4 regions of the Streptomyces sp. NPDC022910 genome follow, and region 1 is predicted to be linked to each of the others. Evidence: riboswitches for the same ligand, from Rfam matches in the RefSeq annotation. Region 1 holds a riboswitch; each other region holds the start of a gene.
The links. A riboswitch is a leader RNA that binds a small molecule or an ion and turns the genes downstream of it on or off. The one in region 1 is predicted to bind cyclic di-AMP.

Region 1 (4,167 bases):
CGAACGCCCATCTGCTTCCACCGGCCACCCGCCCCTGACGGGTGCCAGGACTCCGCGGGCGGCCGGAAACGGCTGGTGCGGTCGGCCGGAAACGGCTGGTGAGGGGCCGTGGGCGTAAACCTGTGTGCTGGGTGTCGCGCGCATGGCGTACACTGGAATCACCGACGCGGGGTGGAGCAGCTCGGTAGCTCGCTGGGCTCATAACCCAGAGGTCGCAGGTTCAAATCCTGTCCCCGCTACTGATGGCCGAGGGCCGGAGTCCGGAAGGGCTCCGGCCCTCGGCGTTTCCCCCGTCCTTCGCATCCACCGGTTCGTTCCCGGTCCGTACTCCGGCCGGCTCACAGCGGTCGCCCTCCGCCCCCCTTCCGGAAAGTCTGGACGGGTGGTGCAGCAAGCAGGCGCGCGGTGGTTCGAGGAGTCGCACGACGACCGGGACCGGCCCGGCGGTCGACTGTCAGGCGACCTCGCGCTCGCCGCCGGTGCCGGGAACCTCCCGCCGCCGGGTCGGGTCGAGCGCGAGGCCCGTCGTTACTTCTGCGCGCGGGCGTTCCTGTGCGCCCTGCCCGGGCTGCTCATCGGCGTTGGCGCCTGCTACGACTGCCTCACCCCGTCCGATGTCACGGCCGGGCCGCTCTTCACCGCCGCGCCGCTCGTCGCCGCGCCTCTCTACTCGCTGCGCGGCACCGTTCTCACGGGGGTGGCCGCGGTCGCCGTCGTCCTCACCGTCCACCTCTGGCTCGGGCTCGGTGGGCGGGCCGGCGCGGTCACCGAGACGGTCACCATCGTCACCGTCGCCGTCCTGGCCGTCCTCATCAACATGCTCGTACGGCGCAAGAACGAACGCCTCGCTTCCGCCCGCGAGATCGCCGAGGCCGCCCAGCGAGCCGTGCTGCCGGAGCCCGCGGCCCGGATCGGCGGGCTCGACGTCGCCGCCCGGTACGAGGCGGCGCAGGCCGGTGCGTTCATCGGCGGCGACCTGTACGCCGTGCAGGACTCCCCGCACGGCGTACGGCTCGTCGTCGGGGACGTGCGCGGAAAGGGGATGGGGGCCGTGGCCGCGGTCGCCGTCGTCATCGGCGCCTTCCGGGAGGCCGCCGAAAAGGAGTCGACTCCTGAGGCGGTTGCCCAGCGCCTGGAGCGGGCGCTGTCGCGCGAGGGCATCCGGCGTGACGGGCCCGAAGCGTTCGAAGGGTTCATCACCGCGGTCCTCGCGGAGATCCCGCACGGCGGCGGCGTCGTCCGCGTCGTCAACCGGGGCCACCCCGCACCCCTGCTTCTGCTGCCGGACGGCACCCTGCGCGCGCTGGAGACCCGCGAGACCGCGCTGCCGCTCGGCATGGGCGACCTGGCGGCCTGGCCCGACCGTATGGAGGAGTGGGACTTCCCGCCCGGGGCGACGCTGCTCCTCTACACGGACGGCGTCTCGGAGGCGCGGGACGCGCACGGGGAGTTCTACGACCCAGCCGTCCGTCTCGCCGGCCGTGTCTTCCCCGGCCCCGGTGCCCTGCTGGCCGCCGTCACCGAGGAGGTCGCCCGTCACACCGGCGGCCGTGCCACGGACGACATGGCCCTGCTGGCCGTACGGCGGCCCGAGCGTTCCTGAGCGTTGTCACGGCGGGTGATCGAGCGACCCCCCTGCGCATAACATCTGACACGCCGTCAATACGCGTGTGGCTCATGAGGAGTGGTCAACTCGCCCGTTTTCTCCCGTTCATGGCATGAAAGTCCTGGTCAAGAGCATCAAGGATCTGTCCGAACAGCTTGGAATCCTGGCCCTGGGTCTATTAACGTTCGATAACGCAGCGCGGTCGTCCCAGCCGTCACAAGAGGCGGCTCCGTGCGCATGTGCCGAATCCCGCAAGGGAGCCGGGGAACCACCACCTTGGGGTGAATCGGGCGGGTGCCGTCGTGGAAGCACGGCCGGTATACGCGCGTAGGAGACCTTCCTCTCCGAACCCGTCAGCTAACCCGGTAGGCGAGACGGAAGGAAAGGAGTGCGCCCACGTGGCGTCCAACCCGCCTGCCCAGGGCACCGCGTTCGCTCCGAACGCGACTCAGACGTTCGGTTTCGAACCCCGCAGCGACGAGGGCCCCTGGGAGGAGTGGAACCCCACCGAGGAATCCCTCCCTCCCGTCCGCGGCCGCCACCGCGTCGCCAAGCAGCGCGGGGGAGGACTCGCGCGCAGCTCCACCGTCCTGGGCGTCGGTGTGATGGCCGCCGTCGGTGCGGGCGGCATGGCCACCGCTCAGACCGGCAAGCCGCCGGTGTCCATATCTCTCCCGGATCTCTCCTCGGTCACCGACTCGGCCAAGGCGCTCATCGGTCAGGAGACCGCCACCCCCAAAGGGTCCGCCACCCCTCTGAGTACCGTCGGGGTGACCACCACCGACGCCGCTGCGGGTACCGAGGACGCGGGCGAGGCGCTGCGCGCCCGGATCATCCAGCAGGCCGCGTCCCAGCAGGACCGGGCCGCCGCCGCTGCCGCACAGGCCGCGGAGCAGGCCGCCGCGAAGAAGGCCGCCGCTGCCGCGAAGAAGGCGCAGGACGACGCCGCGGCCAAGGCCGCCGCCGCCAAGAAGAGGGCCGAGGAAGAGGCAAGGAAGAAGGCCGAGGCGGCGCGGCTGGCCGAACTCGCCAAGCAGTACACGCTGCCGACCTCCTCCTACACCCTGACCTCCCGCTTCGGTGACGCCGGCGCCATGTGGTCCTCCGGCTACCACACCGGCCTCGACTTCGCCGCGCCCACGGGCACGCTCATCAAGGCGATCCACAGCGGCACCATCACGGAGGCGGGCTGGGCCGGCTCGTACGGCTACCGCACGATCCTGACCCTCGACGACGGCACGGAGCTGTGGTTCTGCCACCAGTCGTCGATCAGCGTCAGCGTCGGGCAGAAGGTGTCCACGGGCGACGTCATCGGCCGCGTGGGCGCGACCGGGAACGTGACCGGGCCGCATCTGCACCTGGAGGTCCACCCGGGCGGCGGCGACGCGATCGACCCGATGGCGTGGCTGCAGAGCAAGGGCGTCACCCCCTGAGAGCCGTCCTCACCCGACCCCGGCAGTCCTGACGGCCCCCGACCTCAGGACTGCCTGTCGTGGTCTCTGAACCGGAGTACGCGGATCCGGTTTTTGCGGGAACTTTGCGGTGTCCCGGAAGACGCCGGTCCGACACGGGCGTTGACATTGAGCATGACTTCTCTTCGCAAGCTCGGCTCCTCCGACCTCGAGGTCTTCCCGCTGTCCCTCGGCGGCAACGTCTTCGGCTGGACCTCCGACGAGGCGCAGTCCTTCGCCGTGCTCGACGCCTACGCGGCGGCGGGCGGCAACTTCGTCGACACCGCGGATGCCTACTCGGCGTTCGCGCCGGGCAACAAGGGCGGCGAATCCGAGACCATCATCGGCAAATGGGTCAGGGCGCGCGGCAACCGTTCGGACGTCGTCATCGCCACCAAGGTCAGCCGGCACCCCGAGTACCTGGGCCTGACCGCCGCCAACATCAAGGCGGCGGCCGACGCGTCCCTGCGCCGCCTGGACACCGACTACATCGACCTCTACTACACGCACTTCGACATGCCGGAGGTGCCGGTGGAGGAGATCATCGGCGCGTTGGACGAGCTGGTGAACGCGGGCAAGGTGCGCGCCATCGGCGCCTCGAACATCTCCGCAGAGCGCCTCCAGGAGTCCCTCGACTTCTCCGACCGCGAGAACCTGGCGCGGTACGTGGCGCTGCAGCCGCACTACAACCTGGTCTCGCGCGACACGTACGAGGGCGCGCTGCAGGAGGTCGCCTCCCGGGCGGGCCTCGCGGCCGTTCCGTACTTCGCGCTCGCGGCCGGCTTCCTCACCGGCAAGTACCGGCCGGGTACGACGGTCGACTCGGCCCGGGCCGGGCGTGCCGGGGAGTACCTGAAGTCGGAGCGAGGAGTGCGCGTCCTGACGGCCCTGGACGAGATCGCGCAGGAGCGGGGCGCGGAGATCGCCACGGTGGCCCTGGCATGGCTCGCGGGCCGGCCGACGGTGGCGGCCCCGATCGCCTCCGCCCGCACGGTGGAACAACTGCCGGCACTGCTGGCGGTGGGCGAGCTGACGCTGACGGACGAGGAGACGACGAAGCTGACGACGGCGTCGGCGTGAGGAGGCGGCGCAACGCCGGGGCGACCTTGG
Region 2 (4,167 bases), on a different contig from region 1:
TCGCGGTTTTCGCTCTCAGCATGCTCCACTCTCTGAGGAACGTACGTCCTGTACATTTTTTACAGGAGCGATTCCGAGGAGGCGCGTGCCCATGAACCGACCGTCCGCCCGCTACGTCCTGCCCGAGTTCACCGAACGCACCGGCTACGGACAGCGGACCCTTGACCCGTACGCCAAGCTGCTGGACGAGCGGATCGTGTTCCTCGGGACGCCGATCGACGACACCTCGGCCAACGACGTGATGGCGCAGTTCATGCACCTCGAGTACCTGGACCCGGACCGGGACATCTCGCTGTACATCAACTCCCCTGGCGGCACGTTCAGCGCGATGACCGCCGTCTACGACACGATGCAGTACGTCGGTTGCGACGTGGAGACGATCTGCCTCGGCCAGGCGGCTTCCGCCGCGGCCGTCCTGCTCGCCGGGGGCACACCGGGCAAGCGGTTCGCGCTGCCAGGAGCGCGGGTGCTGATCCACCAGCCGTCCCTGCCGGAGCCCATCCAGGGGCAGGCCACCGACCTGGCCATCCAGGCCGAGGAACTGACACGCACCCGCAGGCGACTGGAGGAGATGCTCGCCCGGCACACCGGGCAGAGCCCGGAGCGGATCGCCGCCGACATCGAGCGGGACAAGATCCTCGACGCGCCGGCTGCGGTGGAGTACGGACTCGTCGACCGCATCATCCCGAGCCGCAAGGCGTCGCGCACCGCGCCGGGCGCGAGGTGAGCCGCCGATGCTGCCGCCCGAACTGCCCCCGTTGCCCGCGCTGACCCGCGCCGAGGCCGAGTTGATCGACCGTTACCTCGACGTGGTCGACCTGCTCGGCCGCATCAACCCGGCGCACTCCGGAGACACGTATCGCGGACTGAGAGCTGCCCAGGCCCTGGTGAGCAAGGCAACAGCCCTGCGCGAGGCGCTGACGCTGATGCACCAGCGCGGGGAGAACGAACTGCACGGCCCCACCCTCGCCCGCGCCCTCCGCGTCCTCGACGGCGAACGCCGCGCCGCCCGCGTCACGGTACCTCCGGCACTCTGACGAGTAGTGACCAACCCACAGCGACAGGGACGTTGGGGCGGTCCGGCCCTCCGGCATCGGGCCTTCCCCGTCCACCGCGACACAAACGATCCAAACGGGGGACCCGCGGTCGGAGTAGACGCTCCTCCGTCCGTGGGCCCGGAAATCATGCGCAACACGCCCGGTCCCAGGCCGGAATGACGTGCTCCGGTGCAGGTCCGAGCCTCGTCAAGCCCCTCAACACCCCCCGAACGGACGGCTGTCCATCCGAACGGGTGAGTGGTGAGTAATGCCACAAACCCCCGGTTCCATTGTGATTTTCGGACATCGGTGCGTGAAGATCCCTTCCTGACGACAAGCCCCCGCCACCGCGGCGGGGCGGTCCGGGCGGACGCCGAATCCTGCCGCCGCCCGGATGACCGGTCGACAGGAGTGGATCGGCAGGAGTGGAGGACCCAGCAAGGCGGGCCACCGGAGAGATCCGGGCGGTCCTTGGGGTGAAGCCGCGCGAGCGGCCGGGCTACTTCGCCAGTCCGAATCCGACAGGTCATCCTTCACAGGCGGCTGACGAAGGGTTGCGCATGACTGCGCTCAATCGTGTCCCGTCGCTGCTGACCCGGGCCGGCACGGCCTCGGCCCTCACCCTTGCCGCCGTCGGCGGCGGCATCGCGGCCCCCGGCCTCGCCACCGACGCGACCGCCGCGACTCCGGCGACGAAGGCGCTGCAGATCGCGGCGTCCAAGAAGGGATCCCCCTACAAGTACGGCGCCACCGGGCCGCGCCGCTTCGACTGCTCGGGGCTCACGCTCTACGCGTTCAAGAAGGCGGGCAAGAAACTGCCCCGCACGGCCGCGGCGCAGTACAACAAGACGCACCACATTTCCGCGTCCCATCGCAGGGCGGGAGACCTGGTGTTCTTCCACTCGGGCCGGTACGTCTACCACGTCGGCATCTACGCCGGGAAGGGAAAGATCTGGCACTCGCCGAAGACCGGAGACGTGGTCAGGCTCCAGAAGATCTGGACGAAGAGCGTCTGGTACGGACGGGTCAGCTGACCCGTCCGGTGGGGTGACGGCTCGTACGCCGTCACCCCCACCGAGGCGTGAGGCGGGCCGGAATGGTTACTCGTTCACCATGGCGGACCGACCTCCTCCCCAGGCACGGCACGAGACACCCCTGGAGCGCGCCGACCGCAACTTCGCCGAGCTGTTGCAGGAACTGCGCGTCACCCAGACCGGGGTGCAGATCCTCTTCGCCTTCCTGCTGACCCTGGCGTTCACCCCGCGCTTTCCGTCCCTCGACACCGTCCAGCGTGTCACGTACGTCACCACGCTCCTGCTGTCCGTGCTGGCCGCGGCCCTGTTCACGGCTCCCGCCGCGCTGCACCGCGCGCTCTTCCAGCAGAACCTCAAGCCCGCCATCGTGCGGATCTCGTCCCGCCTGGCCGCGCTCGGGCTGCTGGTGCTGACCCTGGCGTTCACCGGGTCGGTACTGCTCGTGGTGGACGTGTCCCTCGGCCGCGTCGCCGGTGTCGCCGCCGGTACGGGAACCTTCCTGGTCTGCGTCGGCCTGTGGCGCTTCATGCCCCGGATGGTCCAGCGGGCCGTCGCCACAGCACCTCAGGCTCCAGAACGAGCGGGAGACCGGGAACCGCCGGATGGCTCCCGGTGACTCCCTAGGGGCGTCTGTGTGGTCCGCGGCCGACGGGCGGGTGCGGGCGCGCCTCGGCCGGAAGTGCCGGACGAGCCGGAGCGGGCGCGGACGCGGTCAGCCGCGGCTTCAAGGCTCTTGCTGACCGCCCGCCGTGACCGACTCCACCGGCGTGGCCCACGGCAGTTCGATGGCGACCGTCTTGCCGCCCTCGCGGGTGGGCCGCACGCTCAGCGTGCCGCCGTTCTCCGCGGCGAGCCAACGGATGATCACCATCCCGCGGCCGTTGTCCTGTTGTACGGCCGCGGGCAGCCGTTTGGGGAAGCGCGGGTGGCTGTCGGTGACACCGATGCGCAGTAACTCGTCCCGGTCGAGCGCGATGTCGACCGTGAACGTGGGTGACTGCCCGAAGGTGTGCTGCACGGCGTTGGTGGCGAGTTCCGAAACGATCAGTCGCACGGCGTCGGCGACTTCGGCGTCGCTCGGCATACCCCATTCGGTGAGGACGCCTGAGACGTATTTTCTGGCGGCGGAGACCGAGGCGGGATCGCTCGGCAGAGTGACGGAGGCTTCCTGATGGTCTGCCATGGCGACGTCGTCCCTTTCCCACGGGACCGGAGTCCGACACGGAGCGGTTGGTTCGAGTAACGGTCCCGGACTTGGTGCTGCGCGCCAGACTGCCATCACCGGGGCCCTGTCGGGTGCGATCCCCCGAGATATGCATATATCTGTCGCTCGAAGCGGTGAACTCTCCGACGACCGACCGTATTTGGGCAGCACCCGGGCCCATCCTCTAGCGTCGCCGTGAAAACCGCGCGCCGTGCGGAAGGAGTCGGCCATGCAGTACGGACCAGCGGTACGCCGCCGCAAACTCGGTGCCGAATTGCGCGCTCTGCGCGCCCGGGCGGGACTCACGAGCGGTGAGGCGGCCACCCTCGTCGGCTGGCACCAGTCGAAGGTGAGCCGGATCGAGACGGGCGCCAGCGGGGTCAAACCGGCGGACGTACGTCTACTGCTGGACGCCTACGGCGTCAAGGACGCCGAACTGCGGGAACTGCTGCTCGTGCTTGCGGGCTCGGAGGACGGCGGCGGGCGGCAGAACTGGTGGCACGCGTACCGCGGGGTGCTGCCGCCGACCTACCGCGATTTCATCAGTCTGGAGTCCCAGGCGAGCGGGATGCGCACACTGGAGACCTCTGTGGTGCCGGGTCTACTGCAGACGCCCGAGTACGCCCGGGCCGTGACCCGGGCCGCCGTCGGCACCCTGGAGGACGACAAGCTGGATGCCCTGGTGGAGGTGCGCCTGGCCCGGCAGGACGTGCTGCGCGCCGATCCGCCGCTGGAACTGAGCGCCGTCCTGGACGAGGCGGTGCTGCGCCGGGAGGTCGGCGGGCCGGAGGTCATGGCGCGTCAGCTGAAGCGGCTGCTGCACGCGGCCAGACTGCCCCAGGTGCGGCTCCAGCTCCTTCCGTTCGCCGCCGGGGCACACATCGGCGTTACC
Region 3 (4,167 bases), on a different contig from region 1:
GGCACTGCGCCGCCTCAGGTCCGCCGTCCGCTGGTACGCGCCGACCGGGCAGGCCAAGGGCTGGCGGCTGTGGATCGAGGGCTGGGCGGCGGCACTGCGCGAGCCTGCGCTGCGGGAGGTCACGCGGGACCTCGACCGGCAGTGGAAGGCCGCGATCACCGAGGTCTTGGCGGAGGGAGTGGCCGCGGGCGAGTTCCACTGCGCCGACCCGGCGGGCACCGCACTGCGGCTGACCGCGCTGCTCGACGGGCTCGCCGTGCAGATGACGGCGTACGAGGGCACGGTGTCGCGGGCGCGTGCACAGGAGTGGGTCGACGAGGCACTCGCCCGCGAACTGGGCATGGCACGCGCGGGGTTGACGGCGACCAAAGGCTGACCGGGTGCCCCGGGAAGACCGGCGGACCGACGCCCGCATGGCGCAGGGCGCCTCGGGGAGTGGGCGGACGCCCGTGTGCCCGGGAAACAGGAGCGGCTCGCCCGCCCTCGACGGAGGGCAGGGACCAGGGACAGCGAAGGTCCTGCTTCCGCGTCACCTCGCCAACCAGAAAGCCGTGACGTCCCGCCCGCCCGGGGAAGACCCTCGACGGGCGAGGCCGGGATCAGCCTCGAGACCAGTACGGCGCGACACTCCGCACGACCGCAGGAACCAGGCGGCCCGGGCGCGTGGCCCGGGCCGTACCCGATGAGCGGTCCTGTTCAGACCGCCTGCGCTATCCGCATCTTGATGTCGTCCGGCGACAGGGTGCCCTTCGCCACGACGCGGTCACCGGAGGACTCGCCGCGCAGCCGGCGCCCGATCCACGGGACCAGGTGCTCGCGCGCCCAGTGGATGTCGTCGCGCCGCACCTCCAGCGTGCCGCGCGGCGGCAGCGGCGGCCACGGCTGGTCCGGGTCGGCCGGTACCTCGATGCCGAGCACCTGGCCCGCCCTCAGGGCGACCCGGGTGTGGCCCTCGGGCGAGAGGTGGAGACGGTCACCGTCCCAGGCGCGCCGGTCCTGCACGGTCTTCAGCGACCACAGATCGAGGACCGGGCAGCCGTACCGGTCGGCGATCGCCCGGACGTGCCCGTTGTAGGTGGCGATCTTCCCGCGCAGATGCTTGAGGACAGGGACGCCACGGGTGTCGAAGCCGGTCGTCACCAGCACGGTGCCGACGACGGAGGTGAGGTCGGCGACGGCCCGCTCGAAGCGCTCGGCGACCTCGTCGGGGTCGGTGCCCGGCCGGATGATGTCGTTGCCGCCCGCGCAGAACGAGACCATGTCCGGCGCGAGTTCGATGGCCTTCGGAAGCTGGTCCGCGACGATCTGGTCCAGCAGTTTGCCGCGCACGGCAAGGTTCGTGTACTTGAAGTCGCCTTCGGGACGCCGGTCGGCGAGGAGCACCGCGAACCGGTCGGCCCAGCCGACGAACTGCCCGTCGGGGCCGGGGTCGCCGACGCCCTCGGTGAAGCTGTCCCCCACCGCTACGTACGACCCGATCACTGATCTGTTGTCATTCTTCGAATCGTCTGCCACGTCGGCCCATGATTCACCTTGGGATGTGAGCTACGCGACCGTAGGAAAGGGTTGACGGACGGTGAGATAAACCACTCGCCGAATGCGATCCGATCCGGAATAACCCTCCGATCAGGGGTGTTCGGGTGAGCCACCGGACGTGGGGCCGGCGCGGCGGAACGGCAACGCCGGAGGCCGGACCCCCGGGAACGGGGGTCCGGCCTCCCGAAGGCGGCGGGCGGCCGACGGCGTCAGCCGACACTCAGGCCGTGGGAGCGCAGGTAGGCGACCGGGTCCACGTCGGAGCCGTAGTCCGGGGTCGTGCGGATCTCGAAGTGCAGGTGCGGTCCGGTGACGTTGCCGGTCGCGCCGGACAAGCCTATCTGCTGACCCGGGGTCACGGCCTGGCCCCCGGCGACGGAGATCTGCGACAGGTGGGCGTACTGCGCGTAGTAGCCGTCGGCGAGCTTGATGACGACCTGGTTGCCGTACGCACCGCTCCAGCCGGCCGAGACGACCGTCCCCGCGGCGATGGCCTTGAGGCTGGTGCCGGTCGGGGCGATGAAGTCCACGCCGGTGTGGTATCCGCTGGACCACATGCTGCCCGCGGCGTGGTAGCCGGTGCCGATGGCGGCGGCCGCGACCGGCAGGGTGTAGCCGGTCGCGGTGGTGGTGGGCTTGGTTGCCGTCGTGGTGCTGGGCGCGGAGGCTTCGGACTCGGTGGCGGACGGGTCGGTCGTCTGCGACGCGGCGCGGTCACCGCGGAGTGCCAGCTTCAGACCCGGGTGGATCAGCGACGGGTCGGAGCCGACCACGGAGCGGTTGTCCTCGTAGAGCTTCTGCCATCCGCCGCTGACGTGCTGCTCGTCAGCGATCTTCGCGAGCCAGTCGTCGGCCTGCACCGTGTAGATCCTGGCGCCGTTCGCCCGGGCGCCGCTCTTTTCGGCGGCGACCGGAACGGAGGTGGCGGCCTTCTCGGCAGCGGATGCCGTCGGGGTGGCGGCATGGGCGCCGTTCGCCCCCATCAACGGCAGCGCGAGCGTGGCGCCGCCGGTTCCGGCGACGGCGATGGAACGGGTGAAACGCCGGGACTTGGGACGGCGGTGCTTACCCTTCGCGGGCATGGCGAATTCCTCTCCTGCGCCTGCGAGGTGAGCTGTCGGGTGCGGACTGGAGATGTCCGGCCGCGATTGCGCGCGGCTTTACCCCTAGCCGTTCCGGAGACCGGAACAGGCGACGTACCTGTGGGTCCCCCGCTCCTGCCGGGCACGGGTGAGTATGCGGGCCCCGGGCGGCGGCAGGATTAGGCGTTCCACCCGGATCGAGGGGGAACGTAAGCGACCGGGACACGCGGCCACAACCGGCCGGTTCCCGGCGCTCGGATTTCTCTTGATCCTTGGGGGAATTCCCCGTCACCCTCCGTCGATACGGGATTGCGAGCCGCTCTCAATCCCCCTGAAAAGCGCCCGAATTACGTGAACATGGCGACAACCGTACGTCACGGTTATGACCCTGCTCACGTGCTGTAATTTCAGGAGCCCTCATTCCAGAGCGAGTTGGAATGAAGGCTCCAATTCGGGCAGAACACTCAGATGCGACGCAGCCGGATAACCGTCGCATCGAAGTCGCCGTGCAGGCTGGTCGGCAGCCCGTGATGCAACAGCACGGCACCCCGGTGCACTTCGCCCGTTTCACGGCATTCATACGTCGCCGCCGGGTCGAGGCCGCGCAGCCGCAGCGGGGCGACCGGCTCGCCGTAGTGCTGCGCCTGGAGCCACGCGAGGACGACCGTCTCGTCACCGTGAACATACTGGACAGCGCTCAACCCGCCCCTCGGCGGCCGCAGTCGGTAGAGGTCGCCGCGCTGGACGACGGGGCGGATCTCCTTGTAGAGACCGACCCAGTCGCCGGCCTCCGCCAACTCCTCGTCGGTCCACGTCGTGAGGTCTCCCCCGACGCCCAGCACCCCCGCCATGGAACTCACGAACCGGAAGCGCAGCGAGCTGACTCGCCCGTTCAGCTGGGTGTTCGGGCTGTCCGTGACCCAGGCGGCCATGACCCGGGCCGGATGGATCTGACTGAAACCGTGCTGGATGGCGAGCCGGTCGAGCGGATCGGTGTTGTCTGAAGTCCACACCTCGTCCGTACGGCTCATGACACCGAGGTCGACCCGCCCGCCACCACCCGAGCAGGACTCGAAGGCGACTTTGGGGTGCGCGGCCCGCAGGCGGTCCAACAAGGCGTACAGGGCCCGCACATGGTCCACCCAGAGCCGCTGCGGGTACGGGTCCCCGGGCCAGCCGGCGTCGGTGAAGCAGCGGTTGAAGTCCCACTTCACATAGTCGATCGGGGCGCTGGAGAGGAGCCCGTCCAGCCGCTCCCACAGATACTCCTGGACGTCCTCGCGGGCGAGGTTCAGCACGAGTTGATTGCGGAATTCCGTCCGCTTTCGCCCACTCTGGTACTGCACCCAGTCAGGGTGAGCGCGGTAGAGGTCGCTGTCGGGGTTGACCATCTCGGGTTCGACCCAGATGCCGAACTGCATGCCGAGGCCGTGCACGAAGTCGGCGAGCGGCTTGAGGCCGGACGGGAAGCGGTCGGGGTTGGGCAGCCAGTCGCCGAGCCCGGCGCGGTCGCTGGTGCGGGCGCCGAACCAGCCGTCGTCGACGACGA
Region 4 (4,167 bases), on a different contig from region 1:
GCCACGGATGACGGCTGGGACAACGACGTGCCCCACCTGGGCGCTTCCGCCCTCGCCGCCGGCCTGCCCGCCCGGGCGGCGGCGCTGCTCGCTCTCGTGGCCCGTCCGCCGGACCCGGCGCACGTGGGCACGGTGTGGCGGGACGTCTGGGCCAGGCGCCTGGAGGCGCTGGACCCGCTCGTCCACGCCTGGCCGGCCCACCCGGCGTGGGACGACCACCGGCGACACGGCGACATCCGGGAGGACCACGGCGCGCTCCGGGCGGCCGTGCTCGCGGTGGGCGGCTGGCACGACCCGTACCGGGACACCGTGCTCGGGCTCGTGGAGCACCTTCCGGCCGATCGCGTCCGCGGTCTGATCGGGCCGTGGGCACACCAGTACCCGGACCACGGTCTGCCGGGCCCGGCGATCGGCTTCCTCCAGGAGACGCTCCGCTGGTGGGACCACTGGCTCAAGGACAAGGACACGGGGGTCATGGCGGAGCCGTCGCTGCGGGCGTACATCAGCACCCCGCACCCTCCGGCGACGAGGTACGACGTGCTTCCGGGCCGCTGGGTCGGCGAGCCGTCCTGGCCGTCACCGAACGTCACCCGGGTCTCGTACACGCTCCGGGGTGCGCCCGTACCCGTCCGGTCCCCGATGCACACCGGCCTCGACGCGGGCGGCTTCGTCGCCCGCGGCGACGAAGCCGGCCTGCCTCCCGACCAGCGCGAGGAGGACGCGAGGTCGGTGTGCTTCGAGTTCGAGGCGGCCGAGGAGACCTGGGTACTGGGGCGGCCGAGGGTGCGGCTGCGGCTGACCTGTCCCGTGCCGCGCGGTCAAGTGGTCGCCCGCCTCTGCGACGTGGCGCCCGACGGGTCGTCGACGCTGGTCAGCCGAGGGGCCCTGAACCTGTTGACACGCCGCGGCCCCGACCGGGCGGCTCCCTGGATTCCCGGGGCGACGGAGGACGTGGTGTTCGAGCTGAGCGGGATCGGCCACGCCTTCCCGCCCGGGCACCGCATCCGCCTCGCCGTCTCCTCCGCGTACTGGCCATGGCTGTGGCCCCAGCCGGGTTCGGAGGCCGGCTTCACGCTGGACCCGGCGGGCAGCTCGCTCGAACTACCGGTGCGGTCCCGGGAGTCGGGGCCGGACATCACCTTCGGGGAGCCGGAGCAGTCGGAGCCACTCGGCGTCAGCGACGCTGCCACGCTCGACGAACCCCGCCCGGAGCGCCTGGTGGTGCGGGACGTCGCGAGGGGCGAGTGGCTCCTGGTGGTCGACCCGCGCCACAACGGCACCCGTGTGTACCCCGACGGCCTCGAAGTCACCGAGGACGCGCTGGAGGCGTACACCATCGAGGACTCGGGCCCGCTGACCGCGCGTACCCGCTGCGACTGGTCGGTCCGGCTGCACCGTCCGGAGCGGGGATGGGACGCAAGGGTGGAGACCCACTCCGAGATCACCTGCACCGCGGCGGACTTCGTCACCTGGAACGAGGTCGTCTGCAAGGACGGCTACGAGGTGGTGTTCCACCGGACGTGGGAGGGGCGGATCTCCCGCACGGCGGGATAGACGGCGGCGCCACCCGACTGCCTATTTGCACCATGGATAGCGCAATGTCCAAGTCTCGAGCAGGCGGACTCCACTCACACCCCTGTCCATTTTGTCCGAATTGATGCCCGATTTACCTTAATTGCCAATTGTGATCCAAGTAAGGGCGAAGTGAAATGGGTCACGCGCCCGCCAGGAGAGGCACTCGGGGCGAGTCATCAACGCCCCCTTTGCAAAGGGCAAGTTGAACCCCCCTCAACAAAATTGATCATCTCCCCTATTCCCTGACGTCAGGGTCAATTGGGTCGGAGTGTGAATTCCGAGCTTGTTCCCGACATGTGCTCTCGCATACCTTCCCTTCGACCCGAGCGGAACGCCGAATCCTGCCGCCGCTCGACAACCCATCGACCCAGCACGGCAGGAGCGGGGGACCCAGGTAAGTCGCCGAACCGGACACCACGCCGGAACGGCTTGGGGTGAAGCCGTGCCTCGACACCGAGGACACGGCCGGGCACCTCCCCGCCCGAACCCGACAGCTCACCTCGCAGGCGACGGAGAGGAATGCCACATGTCCGCTTTCGCCCTGCCCGCACGCCGTCGGGACCGCCGCTCCAAGGCCGGCCGCATCACCCGTGCCCTCGCTGTCGCGGGGACCGGAGCCGCCGTTCTCGCCCTCCCGATCCTGGGTGCGACCGGCGCTTCGGCCGCCACCCCCACGGCCACGACGACCAAGGCCACCAGCGTGACGTCCCGCGCCGGCAGCCTCGACAGCTGGATCCGCCAGTCGCTGGTGATCATGCGGCAGCACGGGATCCCCGGCTCGTACAACGGCATCTACCGCAACGTGATGCGCGAGTCCTCGGGCAACCCGCGTGCCATCAACCTCTGGGACTCGAACGCCCAGAAGGGCATCCCGTCCAAGGGGCTCCTCCAGGTCATCGACCCGACCTTCCGGGCTTACCACGTGCCGGGCACGGCCTTCGACCCGTACGACCCGGTCGCGAACATCACGGCCGCGTGCAACTACGCCGCCCACCGGTACGGCTCGATCGACAACGTCAACAGCGCGTACTGAGATGTGCCCGACGGGGCCCCGTCGGCCGGGAACTCTCGACTGAGAGCTCCCGGCCGGCCCTTCGGCTTACGGACTCTCGACTGAGGACTCTCGACTGAGGGCTACCGTCCCGGGAACATTCGCTCGAGGACGACGGCGATGCCGTCGTCCTCGTTCGACGTGGTGATCTCGTCGGCGACCGCCTTGAGTTCAGGGTGGGCGTTGGCCATGGCGACGCCGTGCGCCGCCCATTCGAACATGGGGATGTCGTTGGGCATGTCCCCGAAGGCGACGGTCTCCGACGGGCTCAGGCCCAGGAATTCCGCGGCCAACGCGAGCCCCGTCGCCTTGGTGATGCCGCATGGCTGGAGTTCGACGGTGCCAGGCCCCGACATGGTGACCGTCGCCAGGGAGCCGACCGCGCCACGGGCCGCCGTCGCCAACTCGTCGTCGGACAGGGCGTGGTGGCGCAGCAGGACCTTGCTGATGGGCTCGCACCACAGGTCGTCCCGCCGCCGGACCCGCACCGCGGGCAGTGTGGGGTGCGGCATCAGGTAGCCGGGCTCGATGAGTGTGAGCCCGTGCACCCCGTCCTGGTCGACGGCCGCGTACACCTGTCCCACCTCGGCCTCGATCTTGCCGAGCGCGGTCTCGGCCAACTCCCGGTCCAGAGTGACGGAGAACAGCAGCCGGTCCGCGCCGGCGTCGTACACCTGCGCGCCCTGGCCGCACACCGCGAGCCCCCTGCCGCCGAGGTCGTCGAGCAGCGGCCGCACCCGGGGCGCCGGGCGCCCCGTCACCACGAGGTGCTGTGCGCCGGCCGCACCGGCCCGCGCCAGCGCGGCCCTTGACCGGTCGGAGAGCGTGTCGTCACCACGCAGCAGCGTTCCGTCCAGGTCAGTGGCGATGAGTGAGTATGCGAGGGGTGCGGCCATGATCAGAGAATACGGATGGAAACGCCCCAGCGGTCCAGCGTGAACCGGACGACGTCCGGTATCCCGTGCGCACCGGAAGGCGCACGGAGCCTGCGTCGCACCACGGGTTTCGGCAAACGGCCGCACCGGCCCGACATCGCTTTCCCGCCCACTGTTGAGCCCCGCACCCTCGGCCGGCTCCAGTGCCGTCCGCGTCAGGCGCCGGCCTCCAGCAGGCGGCGCCCCAGCCATGCGGGCGGCCTCCCGGAGTTCGCGTGACCGGACGACACGTAACTGCGCTTTGATCGCGGTGGGTTGCTCGGCGTACCACTCCGGTTCGTCGGTGGTGGCGACACGGCGCGTGGTGCCCGCGTCGATCGCCTCGGACCTGCCCAGGCTGCGCGGCAGCCATCGGGCGACCGCCTCGACGGGCGCGTCGACGACAACCCCGACCTCGTATGTCCGGCCCTCGGCGAGGTGTTCCTCCAGCGTCTCCATCGGACACAGACCAGGTGATGAGGCCCACGCTCCGGCGGGTGGTGATGCGGAGCGACTTCTGACCCCGGGCACACGGACCGGGTGGCGGGGGCGCGCTGTGTCGCCCCCGCACTCGCTCCGGCTCAGCCGTGTGCCGCCGCCAGGTGCTTGGCCAGCCGCGGGGACGCG

Region 2: linked by a shared signal. The riboswitch ahead of ACZ3TS_RS00725 (C40 family peptidase) and the one ahead of ACZ3TS_RS38355 (M23 family metallopeptidase) in region 1 are both predicted to bind cyclic di-AMP.
Region 3: linked by a shared signal. The riboswitch ahead of ACZ3TS_RS27090 (M23 family metallopeptidase) and the one ahead of ACZ3TS_RS38355 (M23 family metallopeptidase) in region 1 are both predicted to bind cyclic di-AMP.
Region 4: linked by a shared signal. The riboswitch ahead of ACZ3TS_RS16835 (transglycosylase SLT domain-containing protein) and the one ahead of ACZ3TS_RS38355 (M23 family metallopeptidase) in region 1 are both predicted to bind cyclic di-AMP.

Annotation. Positions count from the first base shown of each region.
Region 1 covers NZ_JBVHHL010000078.1:4,582-8,748, forward strand. Annotated here, with positions in the region: gene ACZ3TS_RS38340 (dihydrofolate reductase family protein) at 1-38, shown strand, start outside; tRNA gene ACZ3TS_RS38345 (tRNA-Met) at 166-239, shown strand; gene ACZ3TS_RS38350 (PP2C family protein-serine/threonine phosphatase) at 383-1,603, shown strand; cyclic di-AMP (ydaO/yuaA leader) riboswitch at 1,837-1,993, shown strand; gene ACZ3TS_RS38355 (M23 family metallopeptidase) at 2,005-3,039, shown strand; gene ACZ3TS_RS38360 (aldo/keto reductase) at 3,193-4,137, shown strand.
Region 2 covers NZ_JBVHHL010000001.1:134,264-138,430, reverse strand. Annotated here, with positions in the region: gene ACZ3TS_RS00735 (ATP-dependent Clp protease proteolytic subunit) at 92-727, shown strand; gene ACZ3TS_RS00730 (hypothetical protein) at 735-1,037, shown strand; cyclic di-AMP (ydaO/yuaA leader) riboswitch at 1,399-1,594, shown strand; gene ACZ3TS_RS00725 (C40 family peptidase) at 1,598-2,071, shown strand; gene ACZ3TS_RS00720 (DUF6328 family protein) at 2,151-2,687, shown strand; gene ACZ3TS_RS00715 (ATP-binding protein) at 2,796-3,254, opposite strand; gene ACZ3TS_RS00710 (helix-turn-helix domain-containing protein) at 3,505-4,167, shown strand, end outside.
Region 3 covers NZ_JBVHHL010000032.1:70,373-74,539, forward strand. Annotated here, with positions in the region: gene ACZ3TS_RS27080 (TetR/AcrR family transcriptional regulator) at 1-376, shown strand, start outside; gene ACZ3TS_RS27085 (SGNH/GDSL hydrolase family protein) at 697-1,482, opposite strand; gene ACZ3TS_RS27090 (M23 family metallopeptidase) at 1,746-2,618, opposite strand; cyclic di-AMP (ydaO/yuaA leader) riboswitch at 2,623-2,779, opposite strand; gene ACZ3TS_RS27095 (alpha-galactosidase) at 3,083-4,167, opposite strand, start outside.
Region 4 covers NZ_JBVHHL010000015.1:35,460-39,626, forward strand. Annotated here, with positions in the region: gene ACZ3TS_RS16830 (CocE/NonD family hydrolase) at 1-1,554, shown strand, start outside; cyclic di-AMP (ydaO/yuaA leader) riboswitch at 1,898-2,097, shown strand; gene ACZ3TS_RS16835 (transglycosylase SLT domain-containing protein) at 2,102-2,608, shown strand; gene ACZ3TS_RS16840 (HAD family hydrolase) at 2,710-3,522, opposite strand; gene ACZ3TS_RS16845 (FAD-dependent oxidoreductase) at 4,122-4,167, opposite strand, start outside.